DNA from 3 places in the Microbacterium sp. MMO-10 genome. Region 3 is predicted to be linked to each of the others. Evidence: predicted binding sites of a transcription regulator. Region 3 holds the regulator's gene; each other region holds the start of a gene.

Region 1 (9,862 bases), on a different contig from region 3:
CGCCGCGATCCTCGCCGTTCCGATGGTCGACATCGCCGCGATCGGCCTCACCACCCAGGCCCCCGACATCCGGCTCGGCTTCCTCTGGGTGATCCCGATCACGTGGATCGCCACCTACTACTCGATGATCGCCGTCCTCGGGGGCATCGCGCTGATCACGGCGTTCCTCTTCACGGTCGCCAACCAGAGCGGGCTCTTCTCGGACGTGGTGCTGCGCGTGCTGATCACCGCGTTCTCGCTCGGCTTCCTGGGGACGACGATCCGGATCGGGGTGCGCCGCTCGCGCGCCGCGAGCAGGCTGCTGCGGCGCGGATCCGAGCAGATCGACCGGGTCGCACGCCGCGCGGAGACGCATGAGCGGCGCATGGCGCAGATCATCGACGCCCTCGGCACCGCCCTCGTCACGGTCGGCGAGGACGGTGCGATCCTGCGGATGAACGACGCCTACCGGCGGCTGTACGGGATCGACGCCGACGGGTCCGCCCTGCCGGCGCCCGCCGTGGAGTACGACGACCGGGAGGGGGATCCGGTGCCGATGCACCGGACCCTGCTCGCCCGCGCCGTGCGCGGCGAACGCCTCGACGGGGAGCGGGTCTGGCTCTACGACGCCGCCGGCGTGTGGCGGGCGCTCGAGGTGGACACGCTGCCGATGGCGGGCGACGCCGACCAGGGGGCGGTGGTGCTGGTCACGATCGACGACGTGACCGCCCGGCTGGCGGCGGCCGAGGAGCGCCGGCTGATGTCCGCGATCCTGACCCATGAGCTGCGCAACCCGCTCACGGCGATCGTGGGGCACGTCGATCTGCTGCTGGAACGGGCGGATCTGCCCCCGCGGATGGCCGACCAGCTCTCCGTGGTTGCGGGCGCCGCCGAGCGCATGCAGGATCTCGTCACGACGGCGCTGGACGCCTCCCGTCCCGCCGCGCGCGTGCTCTCCGAACCGGTAGACCTGCACGCGCTCGTGCAGGCGTCGGTCTCGTCGTTCCTTCCGACGGCCGCCGCCGGCCGGCGGCAGGTCACGGTCACCGGAGCCGCCACGCTCCTCATCTACGGGGATGCGTTCCGGCTGCGTCAGGTGATCGACAACCTGCTGAGCAACGCGGTCAAGTACACCCCGGCGGGAGGATCCATCGTGGTCTCGCTGGACGTCGCCGAGGACGGCTGGGCCGAGCTCGTCGTCGCCGACACGGGGGTCGGCATGGCTCCCGCCGACGTCGATCGACTGTTCCAGCCGTATTTCCGCAGCGAGCAGGCCGAGCACAGCGGCGTCCCGGGCACGGGCCTGGGCCTCGTCGCCGTCCGGGACATCGCGACCGCGCACGGCGGCACCGTCGACGTGCACAGCCGCATCGGCGAGGGCACCCGCATGCGCGTGCGCCTGCCGCGCCGCCCCGAGAGGAACGACGCATGATCTCCGTCACCGCCCCCATCGGCATCACCGTCAACACCTCCGCGACCCTGGTCGCGCTGGTGACGCTGTCGGCCGCGCTGGTGTTCGGCCTGGCCCTGATGCCGCGCCCGAGCAGGGCCACGATCACCTGGTCCGTCGGCTTCGGCGTCGCCATGCTCGCGACCTACGTCTGGGTGGCGGCCAACCAGTTCGACAGCGCTTCGCTGCGGGCGCTGTCGTCGGGGCTCATCGTCTGCTTCGAACCGCTGCTGTGGCTCGGGATCCGCTTCTACGCCGGCCGGCGGGCGTTCTGGCCCGCGGCGGTCGTCTACATCGCGATCGGGCCCGCGGCGCTCGCGCTCACGTCGACCACGGACGCGTATCCGGTCGTGTTCCGCATCGTGTTCTCGGCGGGCGCGGTGTTCGCGGGGATGTCCGCCTGGGAGCTGTTCCGGCTGCGGATCAGCGCCCGGGACGTGGTGATCCCGCTCGCCCTCGTGTCCTCGGCGTTCGTCGTCGTCGCCGTTTTCGGCATCGCGGCAGGGATCACCGGCGTCGGTTCCGCCCCCGGAGACGAACTGCGGATGCTGCGCGACATCAACGGCGTCGGCATCCTGCTCACCAGTCAGTGCGCCGCGATCACGATCGTGCTGCTCACCCGGGGGGAGACGCTGCTGCGCGGCGGGGGCAAGGGCGAGCAGGACGACCACGCGATCCTGCGCGCCCGGATCGCCCGCGCGAGCCGCCGCCAGGATCCGGCGTGGTCGCTGCTCGACGTCCGTCTCGACGATCCGGTGGACGTGCAGGACGCCCTGGGGCCGGCCGCGTTCGCGAGCATCGTCGCGGCGTTCCACGCGCATGTGCTGGATGCGCTGCCGGCCGCCGCCGACGTGGCGAGGATCGCGGATGGGCGGGTGCTCGTACTGCTGCCCGGCAGCGACGACGAGGTGCGGCGCCTGCTCCGGGCCCTGCTGACGCGGGTCTCCACGATCGAGGATCCGGGCCCCCGCGCGCCCCTGCGGGTCTCGGCGAGCGTCGGCTGGGCGGGCGTGCTGGATGCGGACTACGACCTCGAGGCGCTCACGTCGGCCGCCGCCGAGGCGTCCGCCCTCGCCCAGGCGCGCGGCGGGGATCGCTGGGAGCGGGCGGTCGTCGCCGCCCGGTGATCCGGGGGTGCCGCGCCGGGCGCACCGACTACCCTGGAAGGGTGATTCTCGGCGTGGACACCTCACTCGGCTCGGCCGTCGGCCTGATCGGCCATGACGGCCGCACTCTGGCCGAGGTGTCCCAGGGCGGGCACCTCGGGCACGCCGAGGCGATCGGGACGCTGCTCGAGCAGGTCCTCGCCGCCGGATCCGAGGACGAGGATCCGCTCACGCACGTCGCGGCGGGCATGGGCCCCGGACCGTTCACGGGACTGCGGATCGGGATCGCCGCGGCACGCGCCTTCGCGCTCGGCCGGGACGTCCCCGTGATCGCCGTGCCCAGCCACCACGCCGCCGCGCTCGCCGTGATCGAGGGCGAGCACCCGCCGCAGCACCCGTTCGCGATCCTCACCGACGCGCGCCGGCGCGAGACCGCGGTGACCGTCTACGAGGGCATCGACGTCGACGGGATCCCGCACGCCGTGGTCGACACGGTGCTCGTCCCGCAGGCCGACGTCGACCGCAAGCTGGGGGCGCTGCGCCGCTTCGAGGTCACCGGGATATCGGGGGCCGCGGTCGCCCGCGTCGCCCGCCGCGCGGTCGCCGCCGGACGCACGCTGACCGGATCCGAGCCGCTGTACCTGCGTCCGCCGGACGCCCTGGTGCCGGCCGCGCCCAAGAAGGTGGGCTCGTGAGGCCGCTTGCCCCGCACCGCAGCGCCGGGGCGGGAGGCGCCTCGTGATCCGCAATGCGACGGCGGACGACCTCGACGCGATCATGCTCATCGAACGGCGCTCGTTCCCGACCGATGCCTGGAGCGCCGAGATGATGGCCGCCGAGCTCGCGAGCCCGCACGGCCGTTACCTCGTCGACGTCGAGCCGTCCGCCGTGCCGGCCGACCGCGGGACCGTCGTCGGCTACGGGGGAGTGCGCGCGCTGCGCGGATCCGCCGACAGCGACATCCAGACCATCGCCCTCGACGCGGCGCACCGCGGATCCGGACGGGGCAGAGCGCTGCTGCGCGCTCTGCTCGCGGAGGCCGCGGAACGCGGCGCCCGCGAGGTGTTCCTCGAGGTGCGCGCGGACAACCCGGTCGCCCAGCGGCTCTACGCCTCGGAGGGGTTCGCCGAGATCGGCCGGCGCGCCGGCTACTACCAGCCCGACGACGTCGACGCCGTGATCATGAGGCTCGACCTGTCCGATCGCGACACGACCGTACTCAGGCTGGATCCGGCGGATCCGCGAGAATCGAACGGAATCATGCCGGAGAAGCGCATCGAGCCTGAATACGGCAACGCGGAGGGATCCGATGACTGACCAGCCCCTCGTGCTCGGGATCGAGACGAGCTGCGACGAGACCGGGATCGGCATCGTCCGCGGGCGCACCCTGCTGTCCAACACGATCGCGTCGAGCATGGACGAGCACGCCCGCTACGGCGGTGTGGTCCCCGAGGTCGCCGCCCGCGCGCATCTCGAGGAGCTGCAGCCGGCGATCGAGCGCGCGCTCGCCGAGGCGCAGGTGCGGCTGCAGGATCTCGACGCGGTCGCGGTGACGAGCGGCCCGGGGCTCGCCGGAGCGCTGATGGTCGGCATCGGCGCGGCGAAGGGGCTGGCGGTGTCGCTCGGCAAGCCGCTCTACGCCGTGAACCACCTCGTGGGCCACATCGCGGCCGACATCCTGACGCCCGACTCGGTGCCCCTGGAGTATCCGACGATCGCGCTGCTCGTCTCGGGCGGGCACACGTCGCTGCTGCACGTGCGCGATCTCACGACGGACGTCGAGCTGCTCGGCGAGACCGTCGACGACGCGGCGGGCGAGGCCTTCGACAAGGTCGCCCGGATCCTCGGCCTGCCCTATCCGGGCGGTCCGGAGATCGACAGGGCCGCCGTCGGCGGGGACCCGGCCGCGATCCGGTTCCCGCGCGGGCTGTCCCGCGCCTCGGACCTGGAGAAGCATCGCTACGACTTCTCCTTCTCGGGCCTGAAGACCGCGGTCGCCCGGTGGATCGAGCGCGAGGAGGCGTCGGGGAACCCGATCCCGGTCGCCGATGTCGCGGCGAGCTTCCGCGAAGCCGTCGTCGACGTGCTGGTGACGAAGGCGCTCGCCGCCTGCGCCGACCGCGGCGTCCCGCGCCTGCTGCTCGGCGGCGGAGTGATCGCGAACCGCCGGCTGCGCGAGGTCGCCCTCGCCCGTGCCGCCGAGGCCGGGGTCACCGTGCGCATCCCGCCGCTCTCGCTGTGCACCGACAACGGCGCGATGATCGCCGGCCTCGCGGCCGAGCTGATCTCGTCGGGCCGGCGTCCCTCGACGCTCGCGTTCGGGGCGGACTCGACGCTGCCCGTGACGGAGATCCAGGTCGCCGAGCGCGCCGGGGAGGCCGGGGCCTGATGGCGGAGACGGGCGGGAAGGATCCGGAGCGGTACACACGGCTGCCGACGGCGCCCGTGCCGGTCGGCGTCGAGAGCGGACCGCAGCTGGACAGCGGGATCGCGCCCGAGGAGCTGGAGCTCGACCGCGACGGCACGACCGTCGCGCACGAGGAGTGGCACCCCACGGACAGCACCGACGTCCCGGTGCCGGTGGCCGCCGAGCCCCGGCTCGCGCCTTGGGCGCTGCTCTCCGCCATCGTCGCGCTCTTCGCCTCGATGTTCGTCGGCTGGGGGATCCCGGTCGCGATCGTGTCGGTGATCGCGGCGATCATGTCGCTGCGCCGGCCGGACGAAAGCCGTGCCCTCTCGGTGTGGGCACTCGTGCTCGGGCTCGTCGCCACGCTGTACAGCGCGGGCTGGCTGGTCTGGGCCGCCTACCGGTTCGGCTGGATCGGGTAGCCGCATGCCGGATCCGGGCCTCGACCGCGAGCGTCGCGAGCTGGAGCGCCGCGCCTTCGCGCGCGAGGGATCCGGTCTGAGCGAGGTCGAGGCAGCGCGGCTCTCCGAGCTGCGGCGGGCCGACGCGCCGGCCCCTCCGCCGACGCCCGCGTCGGGAGGGCCCGCTCCGGCGCCGTCCCCGTCGGCGCCGCCTCCGCCGGGGGAGGCGCCGCCTCCGCCGGGGGAGTCGAGGGCGCGCGTCCCCGGGCCTGCGCCGGTAGAGGGTGAGCCGGCGATCACCGCGGAGCGCCCGGGACCGTCGCACAGCGACGCCGCGGATGCCGCCCCTCCGGGAGCGTTGAAGGAGGGAGCCGCGGGTGCGGCCGCTCCCGGCTCTCGCATCCTGTCGATCGGGCCGGGGAGGGCAGTCCGCGCCTGGCTCGCCACCGGCGCCTGGAAGCGCCCGCGCTTCGTCGTCGGTGGTCTCGCCGTGGTCCTGCTGGCGGGCCTGCTGGTGGGCTGGGCGATCCCGCGCCCGCCCGATGTCGGGCTCGCGCTGCGGGCCGGGGAGGGCGTGCGGGCGGCGGCGATCCTGAAGCTGCACGACGGCATCGATCCCGGAACCCTGCAGCTGCTCGCGCGCGATCACGACGGACTGCTCTGGTACGCGACGCAGGCGAACGGCATGCTGCGCTGCGCGATCCTCGATGTGCGCGGTTCCGCTCCGCAGCGCGAGTGCCAGACGGCGGAGCAGCTGCGGGACCAGCCGCTGACGGTCTCGCCGCGGACGTTCACCGACCAGCGCGACGGGTACCAGGGGACCCTGGCGATCGCGGGCACGGGCGTTCCACTGGGGACTCTGATGCGCTTCGAGGGGATGTTCTACGGCGCGGGTCTGCAGGATCCCGAGGAGCAGAGCGAGATGAACCGTCTCGTCGCCGAGAACGATTTCGCCTACGCCATGGTCGTCGGGCGCGTGGGGGAGACCCGGGTGTGGATCGGGGACGACGGCCGCGGGAACAGATGCATGATCGTGGAGGATCCGGATCCGCAGAAGGCCTGCAGCCGGAGCACGGTTGCGTTGGAGTTCGGCGCCGACGGCAACGCCGATCCGCCCCCAGAGAATCCGCCGCTCACCCTGCGGCTGCGCGAGACCGCAGCGCATCCGGCGCTCCGGCTCGAGTACTGGATGCCGTCGATGAGCGGCCAGTACCTCGTCATCACGCAGGACGACGCCCTCTTCTCCCGCAGCGACCGCAGCGCGGACTGATCAGACCCGGTCGGCGAGGAGCGCGTGCCGCTTGTCCCCGATCCGCACCAGGATGAGCGTCGCCTCGCCGGATCCGCGCAGGTTCAGCTTCTTGCGGAACGCGGCCGGATCCACGTCCACGCCGCGCTTCTTGATCTCGAGGCGCCCGATGCCCGCCTTCTTGAGGGCGGCGCCGATCGCCTTCGGGTTCATCGGCAGCACCTCGCGCACGCGGAACGACGCCGCGAACGGGCTGTCGGCCGGCGCATCGGACGTCAGATACGCGATGTGCGGATCCAGCATGCCGGCGCCGAGCCGGCGGGCGAGGTCGCCGATGAGGCGGGCGCGGATCACGGCGCCGTCGGGTTCGTGCACATAGGCGCAGAGCTCGCGCACCTCGGCGTCCTCGGTGTCGGCGGGGGCCGTGAGCTCGTGCGCGCGGTCGCCGCGGATCACGAGGGCCGCCCGGCGCACGCCCTCGCGAGCCAGGGAACCCGACCACAGCACGAGCTCGACGACGTCGCCGTCCGCGCTCACCCACTGGGCCTCGACGTCGGCGGGGATCGCGTCCCGGTCGTGGGCGGGTCCGAGCTTGATGCCGGTGGGCACGCGCTCGGCCAGCGCGAAGGCCCAGTCCAGCGAGGGGGAGTAGTCGTCCGCGGACACGCGACGGGTCTCGGAGTGCCCGGCCGTGCGCCGGGCCGGATCCAGCCACACCGCGGCGGCGCCGTCTCCCGCGACGAGGGATGCGTGGTCCTCGGCGAACCCGTGGCGTACCTCGACGTCGGATCCGAACGGCGCGAGGTTGTACGCCGCCAGCGCGGCGGTGACCTCGTCGGCGTCCACGGCCGTGACGCGCAGGCCCGCGCCGGCGAACGCCAGTGCGTCCCCGCCGATCCCGCACCCGAGATCCGACACGTGCCCGATCCCGGCGGAGCGCATCCGGCCCGCGTGACGCGCGGCGACGCCGAGCCGGGTGGCCTGCTCGAGGCCGGCGCGAGTGAACAGCATCCGGTCCGCGAACTCGCCGAACTTCGCCCTGCCCTTCGTGCGCAGCCGTGCCTGGCCGACCACGGCCGAGACGAAGTCGGGGGAGCGGCCTTCGGCGCGCAGGCGCAGGACCGCCCGTGCGGCCGCATCCGTGGATCCGATCTCGCCGAGCTCGTCGATCGCCCGCAGCGCCTCGGGCGTCAGCACGGTTCGCAGTTCGCTCATGTCCACGCGGTCCAGGCTATCGACGTCGCGCCCCGGGCCGCCGCCGATGAGGCCGTGCCGTGCGGTCGGCACGCGCCCCACCGCACCGGATCCTGACGAGTGCACGGGGAGTTCGCGTCCACAGGTCGTGCACTCGGCAGCAGGCCGTGCACTCATGGCGGAGCCCGTCTCCGGCCGCGAGTCCGGCGACCGGCGGTGCGCTCCACTCGCCCCCGACTGGCACTCTGATTGCGGGAGTGCCAGCGATGCGCCTAGACTGGCGTTAGCACTCTCGGGTTGAGGGTGCTAACGAAGTCTTGAACCGTCAAGAAAGAGGTAGACCGTGTCGGTTTCCATCAAGCCGCTCGAGGACCGCATCGTCATCAAGCAGGTCGAGGCCGAGCAGACCACCGCGAGTGGCCTGGTCATCCCCGACACCGCCAAGGAGAAGCCCCAGGAGGGCGAGGTCGTGGCCGTGGGCCCCGGTCGCATCGATGACAACGGCAACCGCGTTCCGCTCGACGTCAACGTCGGCGACCGCGTGCTCTACAGCAAGTACGGCGGCACCGAGGTGAAGTTCGGCGTCGAGGAGTACCTCGTGCTCTCGGCGCGCGACGTGCTCGCCGTCGTGGTGCGCTGAGTCCGCACCGACGTACCGAAGGCCCGGATGCCCTGCGCATCCGGGCCTTCGTCGTGCCCGGAGCATCCCCTACCGGTCCGTCGGGAGTCCCCCTGCGCCGACGGGGGAGGATGCGGGATCATCCCCGATGCCGCGATCGGCGCCGCGTCCCACACTCGTAGGACACGCCGCTTGGCGCCCACACGAACAAGGGGATTCGATCATGGCTTTGGAAGACAACATCAACGTTCTCGGCCGGCAGTGGAACGTGGGAGTCGCTGACTCCGGCAACGACAACTCCGACAACTCGGACAACTCGGAGAACTGGTCCCACAACGACACCGAGGTCGAGGACTCCTTCAACGACAACTCCGACAACTCCGACAACTCGGACAACTGGTCCCACAACGACACCGAGGTCGAGGACTCGTTCAACGACGACCACTCGACCAACGACTCGTACAACACGGACCACTCGTACAACACGGACCAGTCCGACCGCTCGGTGCACGACTCCGGCAACGACAGCTCGATCAACGCCGGTGTTCGGCAGTACAACGCTGGCTTCGGCGACTTCAACCTCGGCCTCGGCGGGGCCGGAGGCATGGCGGCGGCCGCCAAGCACGGCGGCGGCGGGGACACGGACATCGACATCGAGATCGACGCGCGCTCCACGACCACCGACCAGTCGGTCAACCAGAACATCTCGACCTCGTCCGGCAGCGGCGGCGCCGCCATCGCGGTCGGCGGAAGCGCCGACGGCGGCTTCGGCGGGCCGGCGCTCGCGGGGGCCGCGGGGGGCGACACGGGCTCGGGCGGTGCCGGCGGCAACAGCGGCAGTGCGACCGCGGGTGCCGGTGGCGACGGCGGTGTCGGCGGCCTCGCCAGCGGCGGCGACGGCGGCGACGGCGGTCCGGCGACGAGCGGCGGCACCGGAGCCGGCGGTGCGACGGGCGACGCCGGCGGAGCCGGAGCCGGTGCCTTCGGCGGCGGCGCCGACGGCGGCACGGGCGGCGACTCCGGCGCGGTGGGCGGGGGAGCGTACGGCGGCAACGTCGTGCAGTCCTTCAACCAGAGCGCGGTCACCGGGTCCGGGGATCACTCGGTCGCCGGAGGCGGCGACGTGACGATCCACAACATCGACACGGACATCTCGGTCGGAGACGTGTCGATCGGCAACACCTGGAACACCGACTCGTACAACCAGGACTTCTCGGACAACTGGTCGATCGACGATTCGTTCCAGGACAACTCGATGGTCGACGACTCCTACACGGACCACTCGAGCACCGATGTCGACGTCGATGTCGACGTCGATCACTCCAACGTCGGAAGCCCGTTCGGCGACGCGAACGAGTTCGACTTCTGACAGGACCCGTGCGCTGCCCGATCCCCCTTCCGGGTGGTCGGGCAGCGCACTACACTCCAGAGCACAGAGAGGGTGAGAGATGTCTGCG
Region 2 (9,862 bases), on a different contig from region 3:
GTGCAGCAACGGAAGGAAACGCGCATGGCCCGCATCATCGTCATCGGAGGCACCGGCTTCGCCGGACGTCACATCGTCCAGGAGGCCGCGGCTCGCGGGCATGAGGTCGTCTCGATCTCGCGCTCTGTGCCGTCCGCCCCGGTCGCGGGCGTGACGGACGTGCAGGGCAACGTGCGCGACCTCGCCTCGCTCGGCGACGTCTTCGACGGCGTCGACGCGGTCGTCTCGGCCCTGAGCCCGCGCGGCGACATGGAGGACGCGGTCCTCGGCGTGCTGGCCGAGCTCGTCGCGAAGCTCAGCGGCACGGACACGCGCCTGGGCGTCGTGGGCGGCGCCGGCGGCAGCCTCACCGCGCCCGGCGGCCCGCGCCTGATCGACGTCGACTTCCCCGAGGAGTACAAGCACGAGGCCCAGGTCGGGGTAGACTCGCTCGCCCTGCTCGAGGCCACGGACGGATCCCTGGACTGGTTCCTCGTCCACCCCGCCGAGGTCTTCGGCCCCTGGGCCGAGGGCGAGCGCACCGGCGTCTACCGCGACGGCGGGGACGTCGTGGTGCGCGATGCCGACGGCAACTCGACGATCTCCGGTGCCGACTTCGCGCTCGCCGTCGTCGACGAGATCGAGCAGGGCAACCACCACCGGGAGCGCTTCACCGTCGGCTACTGATGGATCCCGCTCCGGGTCGTCGAGCGAGAGCGTCCTTGGCGTCCTCGCTCGACGACCCGGAAACCGCCGCCCGGTCTCCGGCAGTGCCGCGGGCTAGACCAGATCCCGCCAGTCGACGTCCGGATCCTCGTCGTCCAGAGGCACGGATCCGGTGATCACCGGCAGGGACATGGTCTCGGTGGGCGGGCCCATGATGGTGGCCTCGTCGCGGCGATGCCGCAGCACGTCGTTGATGTACGAGGTGAGCACCTCCGCGAGCGGCACTGAGCGGCCCTCGCGCTGCGACATGTACCAGCGGTGCTCCAGCACCTGGTGGAAGACCTCGGCGGGCTCGAGCTTGGCGCGCAGGTCGTACGGGATCGCGCGCACCACGGGCTCGAACACCCGGGTGAGCCACTCGTGCGCGTACATCTCCTCGTCGGCCCACTGCTTGGTCGAGCGGGCGCGGAACTCGTCCAGGTCGTTCAGCAGCCGCCGTGCCTGGTTCTCCTCGACATCGAGGCCGGTGAGGCGGATGAGCCGGCGCTGATGATGCCCGGCGTCGACGACCTTGGGTTCGATCTCCACGCGCGTGCCGTCGGAGGTGGTCTGGATCGACATCTCGCCGATGTCGAAACCGAGCGCGTTCAGCCGCTCCACCCGCTCCGTGATCCGCCACGCCTCGCCCGCCGCGAACGACTCGTGCGCCGTGAGCGCGGCCCACAGCGACCGGTAGGACGAAACGATCCCATCGGCGATGGCGACCGCGTCCACGCCGCGCTCCAGGCGTCCTCCGGCGGCGAGGTCGAGGATCTCCCCGGCGATGTTGGTGCGAGCGAGGTCCAGATCATAGGCGCGCTGGCCGTCGGTGAGGCCCTCCTCGTGCAGTTCGCCGGTCTCGGCGTCGACGAGGTAGGCGGCGAACGCCCCGGCATCCCGGCGGAACAGGGCGTTCGACAGCGACACGTCGCCCCAGTAGAAGCCCACGTTGTGCAGGCGCACCAGCAGCAGCGCGAGGGCGTCCACGAGGCGGGTCGCGGTGTCGGGTCGCAGCACGCGCGTGAACAGTGCGCGGTACGGCATGGAGAACCGCAGGTGCGAGGTGACCAGCACGGCGGGCAGGGGAGCGCCCTTGGCGTCGGTGCGGCCGGCGATCACGGCGACGCGCGACACGCACGGCACGTCGAGACGGGCGAGGTTGCCGAGCATCTCGTACTCGCGCCGGGCCATCTCCTCGGTCGTCTCCTTCACGGCGACGACGGATCCGGAGAGATCGGCGAAGCGCACGAGGTGACGAGACAGCCCCTTCGGCAGGGACACGATCACCTCGGAGGGCCATTTCGCCAGCGGCAGGGACCAGGGCAGCGACAGCAGCCCGGGATCCACGGCGCTCGCGGTGATGCTCAGTGCATCCTTCATGTCTGCTCCTCGGCCCTCGTGGTCCCGGGCTCGGCGTGGACGGGCCCGGGAACGACGACGCGGCGCGGGGGAGGACCCCCGCGCCGCGTCGCGCGATCAGTGGATCAGGAAGCCGCGATCGGCTTCTTGTTGAGGCGCTCGCCCGACTCGAGGTCGAACGCGTGCACGTGACCCGGGTTCGCCGCCAGGGTGACGGTGTCGCCCGCGTTCGGGTGGTTGCGGCCGTCGACGCGCGCGACCAGGTCGGTGCGCTTGCCGTTGATCTCGGTGTGGCCGTAGAGGTAGCCGTCGGCGCCGAGCTCCTCGACGAGGTCGACCGTGACCGAGAGGCCCTTGCCGTCGGCGGGGCCCACGGTGATGTCCTCGGGGCGCACGCCGACGGTGATCTGGGAGCCGCTCGTGCCGGCGACGGTCTCGCGCTCGAGCGGGACGACCTCGGTGCCGAACTGCACGCCGCCGTCAGCGAGGTCGGCGCTGAACAGGTTCATCGCGGGCGAGCCGATGAAGCCGGCCACGAAGACGTTCTGCGGGTTCTCGTACAGGTCGCGCGGCGAGCCGACCTGCTGCAGCAGGCCGTCCTTCAGCACGGCGATGCGGTCGCCCATGGTGAGCGCCTCGGTCTGGTCGTGGGTGACGTAGACGGTCGTGACGCCGAGACGGCGCTGCAGCGACGCGATCTGGGTGCGGGTCTGCACGCGCAGCTTGGCGTCGAGGTTCGACAGCGGCTCGTCCATGAGGAACACCTGGGGCTGGCGGACGATCGCGCGGCCCATCGCGACGCGCTGACGCTGACCACCGGAGAGCGCCTTCGGCTTGCGGGTCAGGTACTGCTCGAGGTCGAGGAGCTTGGCGGCCTCGAGGACGCGCTGCGCACGCTCCTCCTTGCCGACGCCGGCGATCTTGAGCGCGAAGCCCATGTTCTCGGCGACCGTCATGTGCGGGTACAGCGCGTAGTTCTGGAAGACCATCGCGATGTCGCGGTCCTTCGGCGGGACGTCGGTCACGTCGCGGTCGCCGATGAGGATGCGGCCCGCGTTGACCTCTTCGAGGCCGGCGAGCATGCGCAGGGAGGTGGACTTTCCACAGCCGGAGGGGCCGACCAGAACCAGGAACTCGCCGTCGGCGATGTCGATGTTCAGCTTGTCGACCGCGGGGCGGGTGCCGCCGGGGTAGAGCCGGGTGGCCTCGTCGAAGGTCACAGTTGCCATTGTCTTCTCCTTCACCGGCAGGTACGTGCCGGACGATCCGTAGTGAAAAAGCGACGAGGGTGAACCCGCCGTGGCCCGCCATCGGGCCGGGTTCAGTATGACACGAGAGCTTCGGCACGGTCCAGTGCCGCTGAAGCGCTTACCGGCGGGACCTCGCAGGGATCGGCCAGTGCTCGTCTGGGCATTTCTCAGCCTGCCTGGCTAGCATCGAACCCGTGCCGCGCCGCGCCCGTTGGCGGCCGGACATCGGGATGGCCCATCCCCAACGAACCAAGAGGAACGATGTCGAGCGACGAAACGCCGAACGTCCCCACGCCTTCGCACTCGCGTGCGGCCGTGCGGGAGAAGGCCCAGCAGGTGAACGCCCAGCAGTCCCGCGCCCGGATCATGCGACGCGTGATCCTCGGGCTCGTCGCCGTCGTGATCGTCGGCGCCGCCGGCGGTGCCGTGGCCTGGGCGGTGGGATCGGCCGTGTCGAAGCCCTCGCTCAGCCCGTCGAACCTGAAGGACGACGGCGTCCTCGTGACGAAGGGCGACCTCGCCGCCGCGCGCGCCGCGTCGGCCCCCACCCCGACGCCGACCGTCGCGGGTTCGGCTGACCCGTCCGCCTCGTCGACGCCGACCCCCGACCCGACCTCCTCCTCCGGCCCGGTCGACATCCACGTGTACGTGGACTACCTCTCCCCGGGCGCCGGCGACTTCGAGCGCGCCAACGCCAAGCAGCTCGCCACCTGGGTCGACCAGGACGCGGCGACCGTGACCTATCACCCGGTCGCGCTGCTCACCGCCAACTCGAACGGCACCAAGTACTCGCTGCGCGCCGCGTCGGCGGCGGCCTGCGTCGCGGCACGGCAGCCCGACGTGTTCTACGCCTTCAACCACGCGCTGCTCATCGACCAGCCCAAGCAGGACACCGACGGCAAGAGCGACAAGGACCTGATCCAGCTCGCGGTCGACAGCGGCGTCAAGGACACCTCGGGCATGCAGGGCTGCATCGAGGACAGCACCTACGACTCCTGGGTGAAGGATGTCACGCAGCGTGCCGTCGACGGCCCGCTGCCCGGCTCGAAGAAGGCCGCCCTGACCGGCGCGCCGACGATCGTCGTGAACGGCCAGGTCTACGCCGGCTCGCTCACCGACGCCGCCGAGTTCAGCCAGTTCGTGCTCTCCGTGGCGAGCGACTCGTACTACGGGACGCCCGGGCCCACCGTCACGCCGACGCCGAGCCCGACCGCGACGCCCTGACGCCACCGGGGCCGGCCGCGGAGCTTGCTACGCTGTGGAGCGGTCGCGCCGCACGGCGACGACCGTGACGCCTCCTTAGCTCATCTGGTAGAGCAGCGGCCTTGTAAACCGCAGGTGGCCGGTTCGAGTCCGGCAGGAGGCTCCGATCCTCAGGACGGTGCGCTCAGGGCGCCGTCGTCATCGTCGCGGACTGCACCCACCGGGTCGCATCGGCGGACGCGAGCAGTGCGTCGTCCATGAGGGCGCGGGTGGGCTCGCCCTCCAGCCAGTCGTCCGCGAAGGCGGCGGGGATCAGCACCGGCATCCGATCGTGGATCCCGGCCAGCCGATCGGGTGCGGGCTGCATCACGATCGAGTAGCAGGTGAACCAGGATCCGTCCTCGGTACGACCCCGCTGGGTGACCGCGGCCATGCCGAACAGGGCGCCGTCCAAGCCGAACTCGTGCCAGGTCTTCGCCGGCTTCTGCATCTCGAACCACCGGGTCGCGGGAACGATCGCGCGGCCGCGCAGACCACCGGGGCGCTCCTGCAGACGCTCGGAGCGGGTGTTGATCGACGGGAACCGCGACGGCTTGCCGTCGATCAGGAATCCCCACCACGCCTCCTCGAGCGCTGCTCCGGATGCGGCCGGCACGAGGATCGGATTGAGGTTGCGCAGCAGCCGCCCGGTCGGACGGACCGCTTCGTCGGCATTGCGCCGCGCCCAGGCGCGGATGCCCTCCATGAGTTCCTCATCGGCCTCCTCGATCAGCTGCTGATCGCTGAAGCGGGGATCCAGACCGTAGCTCGCGCACATGTCTGGAGCGTAACGCGGGGCGCCGACACGGGGCGGTCTTTGGCGGATCCGGCCGCGGGTAGGCTCGGAACGGTGACCGCTCCTCCGCCGCTCCCGACCCGCGGTCGCACCGCCCTGGCGCTCGGCGGCGCGGTCGCGATCGGCGCGATGACCGCGATCCAGGCGCGGGTCAACGGCCAGCTCGGGGTGCGGCTCGACAACGGCATCCTCGCGGGCTGGGTCTCGTTCGCCGTCGGCCTGGTGCTGCTGAGCGTCCCCGTGCTGCTCGGCCGGGCGGGGCGTGCGGCGCTCGCCCGGGTCTGGCGCGGGGTGCGCACCGGGCACGTTCCGTGGTGGATGCTGCTCGGCGGCGCCTGCGGTGCGCTGACGGTCTCGACCCAGGGGCTCGTCGCGGGGATCCTCGGCGTCGCACTGTTCACGGTGGGCGTGGTGGCCGGTCAGGCCCTGCACGGCCTGCTGCTCGACCGGGTCGGATTCGGGCCGGCGGGTGTGGTCGCGATCACCCCGGAACGCCTGATCGGAGGGCTGTTCGCCCTCGTCGCCGTCGGGTTCTCCCTCGGAGGGGACGTGCTCTCCCGTGCGCCGCTGTGGATGCTGGTGCTGCCCTTCCTCACCGGCGCGGGCATCGCCTTCCAGTCCGCGGTGAACGGACGGCTGGGGCAGCGGATCGCCTCCCCGCTCGGCGCCACCTACATCAGCTTCCTCGGCGGCGTGCTCGTGCTCTCCGTCTCCGTCGGCGTGAGCCTGCTCGTCACCGGCGTGCCCGAGCCGCTGCCCGCGGCGTTCCCGGGCGACCTGTGGCTGTATCTGGGCGGGCTGCTCGGCGCCGCCTACATCCTGCTCGGGGTCGTCATCGTGGCGCGCACCGGCGTGCTCCTGATGGGCCTCGGAGCCGTGCTCGGACAGCTCGTGGTCTCGGTGCTGATCGATGCGATCTGGCCGCCCGCCGCGGGGCCGGCGCTGTGGCAGATCGTCGCCATGGTGCTCGCCGCAGGGCTCTCGGTGCTGATCGCGCTGCCGTGGCGGCGCCGCCCGGTCAGCTCCGCTTCGCGGCCTTCCTGAGCCGTCGTTCGGCCTTCTTCGCCTTCTTGGCGGCCTTCTGCGCCTTCTCGGCCGCTTTCTTCCGCTTCTTCCCGGCGTTCTTCTTCGGCTTCGTGCCGTGGGGATCGACCCTGCCGGGATCCGGCGAGGCGTCGTCCGCGTCCGTGCGCTCGGCGGGCATGCGGGAGAGCAGGGACTCGGCGTCGACGGGCTTGCGCCGGCCGGGCTCCTTGCCGGGCTTCCCGCCGACGTACAGCCATCCGAGCAGTTCCTCCTCCGGACCGAGTCCGTGCGCGCGTGCCACGGCGGCGCTGCGGGTGTATCCGCCGGTGCGCCAGATGACGCCCCAGCCCGCCTCGTCGAGCAGCAGGCTGAGCACATGCGCGACGCCGGAGGCGACGGCCTCCTGCTCCCAGCGGGGCACCTTGTGGCTGCCGCGGTAGCTCGCGACGACGGCGATGAGCAGCGATGCGCGCAGCGGCTTGGACGACGGGGACGAGTCGCCCTCGGCCTCGGCGATCGCGGCCGCCAGCCGGTCCCGGTCCCGGCCGCGCAGCTCGATCAGGCGCCAGGGGCGCAGCGAGGAGTGGTCGGCGACGCGCCCGGCGGCGGCGACGAGCGGGAGCAGCTGCTCACGGGTCGGCGCGTCGGGCGTCACCTTCGACCACGACTGCCTGCGGGTGACGGCTTCGAGTGCGCTCATGCGTCCGCGGCGCCCTCGTCCGGCTGGAAGGACAGCGCGATCGAGTTCATGCAGTAGCGGTCGCCGGTGGGGGTGCCGAAGCCGTCAGGGAAGACATGGCCCAGGTGCGAACCGCAGGCGGCGCAGCGCACCTCCGTGCGGACCATCCCGAGGCTGCTGTCCTCGATCAGCTCGACGGCCTCCGGACGCACCGACTCGTAGAAGCTCGGCCAGCCGCAGCCGGAGTCGAACTTGGTGCCGCTGCGGAACAGCTCCGCGCCGCAGGCGCCGCAGGTGTAGAGGCCGGCGCGCTGCTCGTCGAGCAGCTCACCCGTCCACGGGCGCTCCGTCGCCGCCTCGCGCAGCACGGCGTACTGCTGCGGTGCGAGCTCGGCGCGCCATTCGGCGTCGGTCTTGGTCACGCGGTGCGACATGGATCCTCCCGGGGTCGGATCCATTCTCCCGCTTTCTCGGGCGTCGAGGGGCGCAGACCGGGGCGCGCCTCCCGGTGCCAGGAGGGTGCGGACGTAGCCTGAGGGGGTGACCGAGCTGCTCAGCGACCGCGAGCGCGCGATCCTCGAGTTCGAGGCGCGCCGCCCCGGGCACTCCAGCGCGAAGGAGGAGGCGATCCGCGGCGAGCTGGAGCTGGCCCCGGCGCGCTACTACCAGCTCCTGGACCGCGTGATCGATTCGGAGCAGGCCCTCGTCGCCGACCCGATGCTCGTTCGCCGGCTGCGCCGGATCCGCGACGACGCCGCGGCGCGCCGGGCCGACCGCACCGCCCTGTCCGCGGGCTGACGGCGCGCCGGGCGGATCCGCCTGTCGTTCATGGAATCCACCGGAACGGGCCGGATAACATCGGGGAATGCCTGAATCCGCCCGCGACCGATTCGACGAGATCCCGCACGCGCAGGGCCGCGTCGGCGCCCATCGCGCCGAGAACCCCGGGATGCGCGGCTGGTTCGTGCTGCTGTGGGCGGCCGTCGCCACGGTCGTGCTCATCGCCGTGGGCATCTTCGCCGCGATGCTGGCCATGGGCAAGATCAGCTTCGACCAGGGCACGCCGATGCCCAGCGTGTCGCGGACGGCGACCGCGAGCGCCCCGCCGCTCGACAAGACCTACGCGGTGTTCGTCCTCAACGCGACCGGCGCGAACGGCCTGGCCGCGGCCACGCGCGACACGATCGTGAACGCGGGCTTCGCCGCGGATGCCGTGGTCGCAGGGGACGCCGACTCGCAGGACTTCCCGACCTCCACCGTCTACTACAAGACGGCCGCGGACGAGAACGCCGCACGGGCGCTCGCCGACCTCGTCGGGGCGAAGGAGATCGCGCAGAGCGACCGCTACGGCGACGATGTGGTGCCCGGCCAGGAGCAGCTGACCGTCGTGCTCGGGATGGACCTCGCGAAGAACGCGCCGACCACCGAGCCGACGCCCGCCGACACCTCGGGCGACGGCTCCGCGGGCTGAACGCCGCCGCGTGCGCCGCGGCTTGCACTCTCAGGGGGCGAGTGCCAGACTGGGTTTAGCACTCTACTGATCTGAGTGCTAAACCCAATGTCTACGTCCAGGAGGGACGACAGAACTCATGGCAAAGATCATCGCTTTCGATGAGGAGGCCCGTCGCGGCCTCGAGCGCGGCCTGAACATCCTGGCCGACGCGGTCAAGGTGACCCTCGGCCCGCGTGGCCGCAACGTCGTGCTCGAGAAGAAGTGGGGCGCCCCCACCATCACGAACGACGGCGTGTCCATCGCCAAGGAGATCGAGCTCGACGACCCGTACGAGAAGATCGGCGCGGAGCTCGTCAAGGAGGTCGCGAAGAAGACCGACGACGTCGCCGGAGACGGCACCACGACCGCCACCGTGCTCGCCCAGGCGCTCGTCCGCGAGGGCCTGCGCAACGTGGCCGCCGGAGCCGACCCGATCAGCCTGAAGAAGGGCATCGAGAAGGCCGTCGCCGCCATCACCGCCGAGCTGCTCGCCTCCGCCAAGGAGATCGAGTCCAAGGAGGAGATCGCCGCCACCGCGTCGATCTCGGCCGCTGACCCGGAGATCGGCGAGCTCATCGCCGAGGCCATCGACAAGGTCGGCAAGGAGGGCGTGGTCACCGTCGAGGAGTCCCAGACCTTCGGCACCGAGCTCGAGCTCACCGAGGGCATGCGCTTCGACAAGGGCTACCTGAACCCGTACTTCGTCACGGACCCGGAGCGCCAGGAGGCCGTCTTCGAGGACCCGTACATCCTCATCGCGAACCAGAAGATCTCGAACATCAAGGACCTTCTCCCCGTCGTCGACAAGGTGATCCAGGACGGCAAGGAGCTCGTCATCATCGCCGAGGACGTCGAGGGCGAGGCTCTCGCGACGCTCGTGCTGAACAAGCTCAAGGGCATCTTCAAGTCCGTGGCCGTCAAGGCCCCGGGCTTCGGCGACCGCCGCAAGGCGCAGCTGCAGGACATCGCGATCCTCACCGGCGGCACCGTGATCACCGAAGAGGTGGGTCTCAAGCTCGAGAACACCACGCTCGCCGAGCTCGGCCGTGCGCGCAAGGTCATCGTCACCAAGGACGAGACCACCATCGTCGAGGGTGCGGGCGAGCAGTCCCAGATCGAGGGTCGCGTCACGCAGATCCGTCGCGAGATCGAGAACACCGACAGCGACTACGACCGCGAGAAGCTGCAGGAGCGCCTCGCCAAGCTCGCCGGCGGCGTGGCCGTCATCAAGGCGGGCGCGGCCACCGAGGTCGAGCTCAAGGAGCGCAAGCACCGCATCGAGGACGCCGTGCGCAACGCGAAGGCGGCTGTCGAGGAGGGCATCGTCCCCGGCG
Region 3 (9,862 bases):
AGCGCCTCCATGGCACCCTCGTCCACGAGCACGATCGCGACGTCCGCGTCCGCGCTGACGTTCAGCTCGGCCAGGTTGCGCTCGGTGAGGCGCAGCAGCACCGTCTCGTCGATCGCGATGGCCGACTCGTTGTTGATCTCGATCATTTCAGGCCTCGTTTCGGCATGCGGTCTCGGGGGCCGGGGCGCTGCTGCCCCGCTCTGCGCTCCGCCCGGTTGGCGAACTCGGCGGCCTGCTCCCGCTCGGCGCGCACGGCGGTGCGCTGCTCGTCGTACTCGGTGTAGGCGTCGACGATGCGGCCGACCAGGGAATGCCGGACGACGTCGTCGCTGGTGAGCCGGGAGAAGTGGATGCCGTCGATGTCCTTCAGCACGCGGGTCACGACCCGGAGACCGGATGCGGCGGTGGGCAGGTCGATCTGGGTGATGTCCCCGGTGACGACCATGCGCGTGCCGAACCCGAGGCGGGTGAGGAACATCTTCATCTGCTCGGGCGTCGTGTTCTGCGCCTCGTCGAGCACGACGAAGGAGTCGTTGAGCGTGCGTCCGCGCATGTACGCCAGCGGCGCGACCTCGATCGTTCCGCTCGCCATCAGGCGGGGCACGATCTCCGGATCCATCATCTCGTTCAGCGCGTCGTAGAGCGGGCGCAGATACGGATCGATCTTGTCGGTGAGGGTACCGGGGAGGAAGCCCAGCCGCTCCCCCGCCTCGACCGCCGGGCGGGTGAGGATGATCCGCTCGACCTCCTTGCGCTGCAGCGCCTGGACGGCCTTCGCCATCGCGAGATAGGTCTTTCCGGTGCCCGCGGGGCCGATGCCGAACACGATCGTGTTCTCGTCGATCGCGTCGACGTACTCCTTCTGACCGAGGGTCTTCGGACGGATCACGCGTCCTCGGGTCGAGAGGATCGCCTCGCCGAGCACCTCGCTGGGTCGCACGCCCTCGCGCTCCAGCATGCGCGCCGACTGCGCCACATCGCTCGGGGCGAGCGCATGGCCGGACCGCGTGAGCTCGATGAGCTCGTCGACGAGCTTCCGCGCCGCGCCGACCGCGCCGGGATCCCCGGTGAGGGTGACCTCGTTGCCCCGGACCAGCACGTCGACCGCGGGGTGCTCCTTCTCGAGCATGCGCAGCAGCCGGTCCTGCGGGCCGAGCAGCTGCACCATCGCGACGCCGTCCACCTCGATCCGCGCCGAGATGACGGATTCAGCCGTTTCGTCAGAAGCCAACGAGCTTGTTCTCCTCGAGATCGCCGAGCACATGGGCGTGCACGTGGAAGACGGACTGCGCGACGCTCGCGCCGTTGTTGAAGATGAGGCGGTACTCGCCGTTGGCGTGATCGACCGCGATCTGCTTGGCCGCGGCGACGATCTTCGCCAGCAGGGCGGGATCCCCCGCGGCGAGCTCGGTGACGTCGCGATACTGCTCGGACTTGGGGATCACGAGCACGTGCAGCGGCGCCTGCGGGTTGATGTCGCGGATCGCGAAGACGTCATCGGTCTCGAGCAGGATCTCGCCGGGGATCTCCCCGTTCAGGATGCGCGTGAAGATCGAGGGTTCGCTCATGCCATCAGTCTATCGGCGCGGTGCCGCGGGTCGGCGGACCTACCAGCGTCCGCGGGCCACGTTCAGCACCGCGAGCGCGGCCGGGCCGGCCGTCGACGTGCGCAGCACCGTGTCGCCGAGCAGCACCCGCTCGGCGCCCGCGGCGACGAGGCGCTCGATCTCCTCCGGCGCGACGCCGCCCTCCGGCCCGACGACGAGCACGATGTCGCGCTCGTCCGGCACGACGCGGGACAGCCGCTCCGAGGCGGAGGGATCCAGGATCAGCACCCGCTGGGCCCCGGCGCGACGCACGAGATCCGCCGTGGACTCGACGGCGACGACCTCGGGGATCCAGGAGCGGTGCGCCTGCTTCGCGGCCTCGCGGACGATGCTCGCCCAGCGCTCGCGGCCCTTGGCCGCCTTCGCGCCCTCCCAGCGCGACACGCTGCGCGTGGCCTGCCAGGGCACGATCCCGTCGACGCCGAGCTCGCAGGCCGCCTGGACGGCGAGCTCGTCGCGATCGCCCTTCGCGAGCGCCTGCGCGAGCAGGATCCGCGGCGTCGGCAGCGGATCCTCGCGCCGGGCCAGAACCCGCACCTCGACGAGCGACGGCGCGGCCGCGACGACCTCGGCGTCCAGCCAGACGCCGGCGCCGTCACCGAGGGTGATCGGCTCGCCGACGCGCACCCGGCGCACCACCGCGGCGTGCTTGGCCTCGGCGCCGGTCAGGGCGATCGTGGTCCCCGGTCGGGCCGAGGTCGCCTCGGGCGTGACGAAGTGCAGCGCCATGTCCGTCAGCCGCGGAACCGGTCGCGCAGCTTGGAGAACAGTCCCTGATGGAACTCGGCGAGCCGCGGTGCCGGCGCCTTCGTGCGCTTGGCGAAGTCCTCGATGAGCTGACGCTGCTTGTGGTCGAGCTTCGTGGGGGTGAGCACCTGCACGCCCACTCGCAGGTCTCCGCGCTGCGTGCCCCGCAGCGGCGTGACCCCACGGCCCTTGATCGTGAGCACGTCGCCGGACTGCAGACCCTGGCGGATCTCCAGGTCCACCGGGCCGTCGAGCGACTCGATCGTCGTCGTGGTGCCCAGGATCGCGTCGCTCATCGCGACCTCGAGGGTCGCGAGCAGGTCGTCGCCCTCGCGGCTGAAGCGCGCGTGCGGCGTCACCGTGACCTCGACGTACAGATCGCCGTTCGGACCGCCCGCGCGGCCCACCTCACCGGAGCCGGGGAGCTGCAGGCGCAGACCGGTCTCGACGCCGGCGGGGATGTCGAGCCCGACCGTCCGGCGCGAACGCACCCGGCCCTGGCCGTTGCAGGTCTGGCACGGGAACGGGATCGTCGTGCCGAAGCCCTCGCACGACCCGCAGGGCGCGGTCGTGAGGACGTTGCCGAGCAGGCTCCGCACCTGCTGCTGCACGTGCCCGGATCCGCCGCAGATGTCGCAGGTCACGGGCGAGGTGCCCTCCGCGCAGCAGGAACCCTGACAGGTCTCGCACAGCACCGCGGTGTCGACCTCGATGTCGCGGTGCACGCCGAACACGACATCGCCGAGGTCGAGCGTCACCCGCACCAGGGCGTCCTGGCCGCGCTCCCGGCGTGAACGGGGCCGGGCGGACCGCGCCCCTCCGCCGCCGAAGAAGGTCTCGAAGATGTCCCCGAAGCCGCCGAAGCCGCCGAACCCGCCGTTGCCGTTCTGGTCGCCGCCCATGTCGTAGCGGCGTCGCGAATCGGCGTCGCTGAGCACGTCGTAGGCGTGCGTGACCGACTTGAACCGCTCCGCGGCCTCCTCGCTCGGGTTCACGTCGGGGTGCAGCTGCCGGGCGAGCCGTCGATACGCCTTCTTGATCTCGTCCTCGCTCGCGTCGCGCGAGACGCCGAGGACCTCGTAGTGATCCGTCACCATCGCCTTTCCGGGCCGCCCTGCGGCGGCGTGTCTGTCGTGCGGCCGGTCACCGGCCGGACTCGTCCTCTTCGAGCAGCCGGGACAGGTAGCGGGCCACGGCCCGCGCCGCCGCGAGGTTGCTCTGGTAGTCCATGCGGGTCGGGCCCATCACGCCGACGCGTGCGGTCCCGGAGTGGGTGAGATAGTCGCTCGCGACGATCGAGGCCTCGCCGAGACCGAACGCGGCGTTCTCCGTGCCGATGCTCGCCGCGAGCCCGTGCTCGTCGACGCGCATCTCGCTCATCAGCCGCAGCAGCGTCACCTGCTCCTCGATCGCCTCGAGGAGCGGATGGATGCTGCCGCGGAAGTCGTGCTCGCGGCGTGCCAGCGTGGCGGCGCCCGCCATGACCAGGCGCTCCTGGCGGAACTCGGCGAGCTCTTCGGCCACCGCCCGCAGCAGCGCGGCCCGCGCGGCGTCGACACGGGGGCCGTACGAGGTCTCTCCCGCCGCCTGGACCCGCTCGGCGCCGCGGCGCACCGAGTGTCCGGTGAGCAGTTCGGTGATCGCGGCGCGGAGCATCCCGAGCTCGGACTCGTCGAGCTCGACCGGCAGCGGGACGATGCGCTGCGACACGCCGCCGGCGTCCGTCACGAGCACGATGAGCAGGCGGTTCGGGGCCAGCGCGACGAGCTCGACGTGCGTGACATGTGCGCGCGCGAAGGACGGATACTGCGCGAGGGCGACCTGCCCGGTCAGCCGGGTGAGCACGCGCACGGTGCGCACCATGAGGTCATCGAGGTCGGCGGGGTCCGCGAGGAACGCGGTGATCGCGCTGCGCTGCGCCGCGGAGAGCGGCCGCACCTGCGCGAGGTGGTCGACGAAGACCCGATAGCCCTTGTCCGTCGGCACCCGCCCGGAGGAGGTGTGCGGCGCCGCGATGAGGTCCTCGTCCTCGAGCTGGGCCATGTCGTTGCGGATCGTCGCGGCGGACACGCCGAAGGCGTGCCGCTCCACGATCGACTTGCTGCCGACCGGCTCATTCGTCTCGACGTAGTCCTCGACGATGGCGCGGAGCACCTGGAGTCCCCGTTCTGAGACCATCGCCCCTCCTCACCGCTGGCACTCGTGCATCCTGAGTGCCAATCCTATCCTGCCGGGCCTCCCGGCGGGCTCAGGGGCCGCGGACGCCTCCAGAACCGCGGGAGCGCCCGGGCCCGGAGGCCGGGGACGCGGTTCTGCCTAGGATGGCGCCATGGACCACGACGCCGTGCGCACGCGGATCTCCACCGGCGAGCTCATCGGACGCCGCATCGACGGCGTCGACCGCCATCTCGGCATCCCGTACGCCGCACCGCCGTTCGGGCCCCGCCGCTTCCGCAGCCCCGAGCCGCCTGAGGCGTGGTCGGCGCCGCGCGATGCCTCGGCGTTCGGCCCGACCGCTCCGCAGCTGCCCTACGCCGGGGCGACGGCCGAGATCCTCGGCAGCCTCCGCATCGACGGCGAAGACATCCTCACCGCGAACGTGTGGGCCCCGGTCGGCGCCCGTTCCGCACCGGTCGTGCTGTGGATCCACGGCGGCGCGCTGGAGCGGGGAACGGCGGCGCTGTCCCTCTACGACGGCACCGCGTTCGCCCGCGACGGGATCGTGTTCGTCAGCATCAACTACCGGCTGGGATCCGAAGGCTTCTCGGTGCTCGACGGGGCGCCGCGCAACCTGGGGCTCCAGGACGCGGCGGCGGCCCTCCGCTGGGTGCACGAGGAGATCGCCGCGTTCGGGGGCGACCCGGATCGGATCACCCTCATGGGCGAGTCCGCCGGCGGGGCGCTCGTCGCCGCGCTCCTCTCCCGCCCGGATACCCGGGCGCTCGTGCGCGGCGGCATCATCCAGTCCGGTCCGCTGCTGGCGTCGTCCCCGGCGCGCGGCGGCAGAGTGACCCGGCAGCTCGCCGCACGTCTCGGAGTGCCCGCCACCGCGGAGGCGTTCACCGCCCTCGCTCCGGACGCGCTCCTCGAGGCGCGGCACGCCCAGTCCGCCGGATCCTCGCCGCTCGGCGGCGCACCGGGGTTCGCCCTCGTGATCGACGAGGAGACCCTGCCGAGCTCGCCGCACGAGGCGCTGCGGGACGCCGATGTGCCGATCCTGATCGGCACCAACACCGACGAGTACCGGCTCTGGTTCCCGCCGGAGGCGCTCACCGCCATCCGTCCGGCGAAGCTGCTCCTCGCCCGGCTCGCGCTGCGCATCCCCGCGGCGGCGGTCCGCGCCGTGCGGACGGATCACCCGGGCGCGAGCACCGGCGAGGTGTTCGGCCAGCTCGCGACGGACCTGCTGCTCCGCGCGCCCGCCACCCGGGCCGCACAGGCGCGGTCCGGCACGGCGACCCACCTCTACGAGTTCTCGTGGCCGAGTGCCGTGCGCGACCTCCGCGCCGCCCATGCCCTCGAGATCCCGTTCGTCTTCGACGTGCTCGCAGACCCGGAATCCCTCCGGATCGCCGGCGCCGACGCACCGCAGTCCCTCGCCACGACGATGCACGACGCCTGGGTGCGGTTCATCCACGACGGCGATCCCGGCTGGCCCGCCTACGGCGCGCAGCGGACGGCGGCGCTGTTCGCCGGTTCCGGCGGCGATCCCGTGGTCGGCCCGCAGCGCCGCACCGTCGTGGTGGATCTGCTGCCGACGCCCCGGGCCTGAGCTCCGAGACGATCGGCCGGTCCCGGGTCAGTCCGTCAGCGCCCGCACCACGGCGTCGGCGAGCAGGCGCCCGCGCCGGGTGAGGACGAGCGTCCCCCGCAGAGCCGCCCCTGCATCGACCAGGCCGTCGGCGATGAGCCCCGCGACCCGGGTCCTCGCCTCAGGGGCGAGGTCGTCCAGAGGCAGGCCCTCGGCCATCCGCGAGCGGAGCAGGATCCGCTCCAGCTGGGCCGCCTCCGCGTCGGGACGCTCGGTGCCGGCCGCCGGGGACTCCCCCGTCGCGAGTCGCTGTGCGTAGGCGGCGGGATGCTTCACGTTCCACCAGCGGAGCCCGGCGACGTGGCTGTGCGCACCGGGACCGAAGCCCCACCAGTCGGTGCCGCGCCAATACGCCATGTTGTGGCGGGAGCGCCGGTCGCCGCCGCCCTTCTCCGAGCCGGCGTCGCCCGTGCTCCGCCGGGCCCAGTTGCTCACCTCGTACCAGTCGAATCCCGCGTCCGCCAGGGCGGTGTCGGCGAGCTCGTACATGTCGGCCTGCAGGTCGTCGTCCGGCGCGGGCACCTCGCCGCGGCGGATCTGACGCGCGAGCTTCGTGCCGTCCTCGATGATCAGCGCATAGGCGGAGATGTGATCGGGACGCAGGTCCACCGCGGTCTCGAGCGAGGCGCGCCAGTCCTCCAGGGACTCCCCCGGCGCCCCGTAGATGAGATCGACGCTGACCGCGAGCCCGGCGGCGCGCGCCGCCTCGACCGCGGTGCGCACGTTCTCCGGCCGGTGCGTGCGGTCGAGCGCCGCCAGCACGTGAGGCACGGCGGACTGCATGCCGATCGACATCCGGGTGACGCCCGCGGCGGCGAGCTCCTCGGCGACCGCCGGGGTGACGTTGTCGGGATTGGCCTCCACGGTGACCTCGGCGCCGTCGACGATGCCGAACGCGTCGATCGCGGCGCCGAGCATGCGCCCGAGATCGCCCGCCGGCAGCAGGGTCGGCGTGCCGCCGCCGAAGAACACGGTGCTCAGCGGACGCAGCGGGGCGTGCTCGGAGAGCACCGCACGCGCCAGCCCGATCTCCCCGATCAGCGTGTCGGCGTAGGCGTCCTGACGTGCGCCGCGCAGCTCGGACGCGGTGTACGTGTTGAAGTCGCAGTAGCCGCAGCGCACGCGGCAGAACGGCACGTGCAGGTACGCGGAGAACGGAGCGGCGGGATCGATCGACAGGTCGGCGGGCAGACGTCCGTCCGCCGGTGCCGGATCCCCGAGCGGGAGCGGTCCGGCCATCAGAGTCGGACCATCAGACGGGAGTCGCGTACAGCGGCGAGATCGCCCGCAGGTAGCGCGCGAACAGCTCACGGCGACGGCGCTTCACGAGATACGGCACCGTTCGATACAGGAAGCTGTTCGGCCGATCGAAGGCGCGCACGGTGAACCACACCTCGTCGGCGTCGTTCCACTCGATGTCGAAGGACTCCTCGCCGCTCACGACGGAGCCGTCGACCGTGCCGAGCACGAAGCCGATCCGGTGCGTCTGCTCGGTCACCGAGATCACCCGCAGCTCGGCGTCGGCGCGCATGCCGCCGACGCGGCCGTGCAGCTTCAGGGTCATGCCGGGACCCGCCCACGGCGTGCCGTCCTCGTCGTAGCGCGGCTCGACCTCGGCGTGGCTCGGCGCGATCGGGTTGCCCTCCGCGTCGAAGCTGACACCGGCGTACCCGGGGCTGGAGGCGGGGCGCACATCCGTCAGCTGCAGACCCGCCGCGCGCTGCGCCGTCCACGACAGCAGCGCGTCACCGGCCGTGCGGAACCGCTCCTCGCCGCTTCCGAGCCGCCAGGGCTCCTCGGCCGGGATGCTGCGCTCCGGCGGATACTGCATCAGGTCGGGCGCGTGGGTCGCCCCCACGGCGGCATAGTCCACCGTTCCTTCTCGGAATGTCCCGCGACGCATGACAACCAGACTACTGGCCGGGCCCGACGGACTCACCCAGGTTCTCCCAAGGCTGGGATGCTGTTCACACGGGCGCGCGCGTCGTCCCCGTTCCCGGAACGGTCGGATCTCGCCGCGAGAGGGCGGTCGTCACCGAGTCGCAGCGCAGAGGCGGCCGCCCCGAGGACCAGCCCGGCCACGCCCGCGACGGACAGCGGCTCGCCCAGCACGATCAGGGCTGCGACGGCGGTGGCTGCCGGGATCACGCTGAACAGGATCGACGCGGCATCCGCGCCGACGCCACGGACGAGCGCCGAGTACAGCACGGTGCCGCCCAGGCCGATCGCGACGATGCCGCCGAGGAGCGACCAGGACGCGAGGCCGGCGGGTGGACGCGCGGGTTCGGTCAGCGCGAGCGCCCCCGCGACCGGGGTGGAGACGACGACTCCGATCAGTGTGAACATCGCGGGATGGACCCGGCGCAGGGACCGCCCCTGCCAGAGCGCCCCGAGCGAGACCGCGAGCAGCGACCCGCCCACGGCGAGGATCGTCGGCCCGATCCGCGGATCCGCGAGCACGGCCGGCAGGCAGGCGACGATCACGGCCGCGGCTCCCAGCACAGTGGACAGCAGCGCCCGGCGGGAGGCCCGCCGTCGCAGGATCCACCGGGAGAGGAGCGCGGTGACGACGGGATTCATGGCGATCACGAGCGCGGTGAACCCCGCGCCGACGCCGTGCCCGAGCGCCCAGTAGGTGCCGACGAACTGCCCCGCCTGCGAGAGCAGCCCCGCACCGGCCGCGGCGGCCAGCAGGCGGCCGCGCGGGACGGGTGTGCGCAGCAGCGCGCAGACCACGAGCAGCACCAGGACGGAGAGGGCGAAGCGCAGCAGGAGCAGCAGGAAAGGACTCGTCGTGCGCAGGGCGAGCGAGGTCAGCGCGTAGTTCACGGCGTAGAGGGTCACCTCGCGACGACGGCGGGCGAGTCGCGCACGGTCGTGCGCGAGTGCCTCGACCTCTCGAGCGTCCTCGCGACCGTGCGCTCCGGGGCGGGCATCACCGCTCTGCCCGCCTTTCACCGGACCGAGTCGCAGCTCCGCGAGCTCGACCTGCCGGCTCCCCCGCCGCTGCCGCTGACGATGGTCGCGTCAGACCGCATCCCCGCCGATACCCGGAACGCCCTGATCGAAGCGCTCCGACGCGCGGTCGCGAGTGTCTGAGGCTGCCGCCTACTTCTTGTCCTTGCCCTCGACGTCGCCGGAGAGCGCCGCGATGAACGCCTCCTGGGGGACCTCGACGCGGCCGACCATCTTCATGCGCTTCTTGCCCTCCTTCTGCTTCTCGAGGAGTTTGCGCTTGCGGGTGATGTCACCGCCGTAGCACTTGGCGAGCACGTCCTTGCGGATCGCGCGGATCGTCTCGCGGGCGATGATGCGCGCGCCGATCGCGGCCTGGATCGGCACCTCGAACTGCTGGCGCGGGATGAGCTTGCGCAGCCGCTCGGCCATCATCGTGCCGTAGGCGTAGGCCTTGTCCCGATGCACGATCGAGCTGAACGCGTCGACCTTCTCGCCCTGCAGCAGGATGTCGACCTTGACCAGGTCAGCCTCCTGGGATCCGCTGGGCTCGTAGTCGAGCGAGGCGTAGCCCTGGGTCTTCGACTTGAGCTGGTCGAAGAAGTCGAACACGATCTCGCCGAGCGGCATGTTGTAGCGCAGCTCGACGCGCTCCTCGGAGAAGTACTCCATGCCCAGCAGCGAGCCGCGCCGCGACTGGCACAGCTCCATGACGGTTCCGACGTAGTCCTTCGGAAGCAGG

Evidence for each region. Region 3 encodes HrcA, which represses chaperone genes, less so after heat shock. Its sites were predicted from a motif close to TTNGCACTCGNNNNNNNCGAGTGCNAA; they were not measured.
Region 1: a site for HrcA is predicted at 8,024-8,050, ahead of groES (co-chaperone GroES). Genes of this name have one in related genera too.
Region 2: a site for HrcA is predicted at 8,563-8,589, ahead of groL (chaperonin GroEL). Genes of this name have one in related genera too.

What each region holds. Positions count from the first base shown of each region.
Region 1 is NZ_JBBCSV010000004.1:139,947-149,808, forward strand. It holds gene WFJ17_RS13370 (sensor histidine kinase) at 1-1,411, shown strand, start outside; gene WFJ17_RS13375 (hypothetical protein) at 1,408-2,556, shown strand; gene tsaB (tRNA (adenosine(37)-N6)-threonylcarbamoyltransferase complex dimerization subunit type 1 TsaB) at 2,598-3,230, shown strand; gene rimI (ribosomal protein S18-alanine N-acetyltransferase) at 3,313-3,852, shown strand; gene tsaD (tRNA (adenosine(37)-N6)-threonylcarbamoyltransferase complex transferase subunit TsaD) at 3,845-4,924, shown strand; gene WFJ17_RS13395 (hypothetical protein) at 4,924-5,364, shown strand; gene WFJ17_RS13400 (hypothetical protein) at 5,369-6,613, shown strand; gene WFJ17_RS13405 (class I SAM-dependent methyltransferase) at 6,614-7,813, opposite strand; gene groES (co-chaperone GroES) at 8,130-8,426, shown strand; gene WFJ17_RS13415 (hypothetical protein) at 8,629-9,774, shown strand; gene WFJ17_RS13420 (hypothetical protein) at 9,854-9,862, shown strand, end outside.
Region 2 is NZ_JBBCSV010000004.1:291,050-300,911, forward strand. It holds gene WFJ17_RS14040 (NAD(P)-dependent oxidoreductase) at 25-666, shown strand; gene WFJ17_RS14045 (DUF4032 domain-containing protein) at 760-2,064, opposite strand; gene WFJ17_RS14050 (ABC transporter ATP-binding protein) at 2,169-3,272, opposite strand; gene WFJ17_RS14055 (DsbA family protein) at 3,555-4,517, shown strand; tRNA gene WFJ17_RS14060 (tRNA-Thr) at 4,587-4,659, shown strand; gene WFJ17_RS14065 (SOS response-associated peptidase family protein) at 4,681-5,313, opposite strand; gene WFJ17_RS14070 (DMT family transporter) at 5,428-6,375, shown strand; partial or broken gene WFJ17_RS14075 (nitroreductase family protein) at 6,530-7,057, opposite strand; gene msrB (peptide-methionine (R)-S-oxide reductase MsrB) at 7,054-7,470, opposite strand; gene WFJ17_RS14085 (DUF3263 domain-containing protein) at 7,577-7,834, shown strand; gene WFJ17_RS14090 (LytR C-terminal domain-containing protein) at 7,902-8,507, shown strand; gene groL (chaperonin GroEL) at 8,626-9,862, shown strand, end outside.
Region 3 is NZ_JBBCSV010000005.1:275,482-285,343, reverse strand. It holds gene ybeY (rRNA maturation RNase YbeY) at 1-146, opposite strand, end outside; gene WFJ17_RS17345 (PhoH family protein) at 143-1,168, opposite strand; gene WFJ17_RS17340 (HIT domain-containing protein) at 1,221-1,568, opposite strand; gene WFJ17_RS17335 (16S rRNA (uracil(1498)-N(3))-methyltransferase) at 1,608-2,336, opposite strand; gene dnaJ (molecular chaperone DnaJ) at 2,342-3,448, opposite strand; gene hrcA (heat-inducible transcriptional repressor HrcA) at 3,498-4,532, opposite strand; gene WFJ17_RS17320 (carboxylesterase/lipase family protein) at 4,684-6,126, shown strand; gene hemW (radical SAM family heme chaperone HemW) at 6,154-7,404, opposite strand; gene WFJ17_RS17310 (DUF1990 family protein) at 7,418-8,068, opposite strand; gene WFJ17_RS17305 (DMT family transporter) at 8,101-9,009, opposite strand; gene WFJ17_RS17300 (hypothetical protein) at 9,043-9,264, shown strand; gene lepA (translation elongation factor 4) at 9,274-9,862, opposite strand, start outside.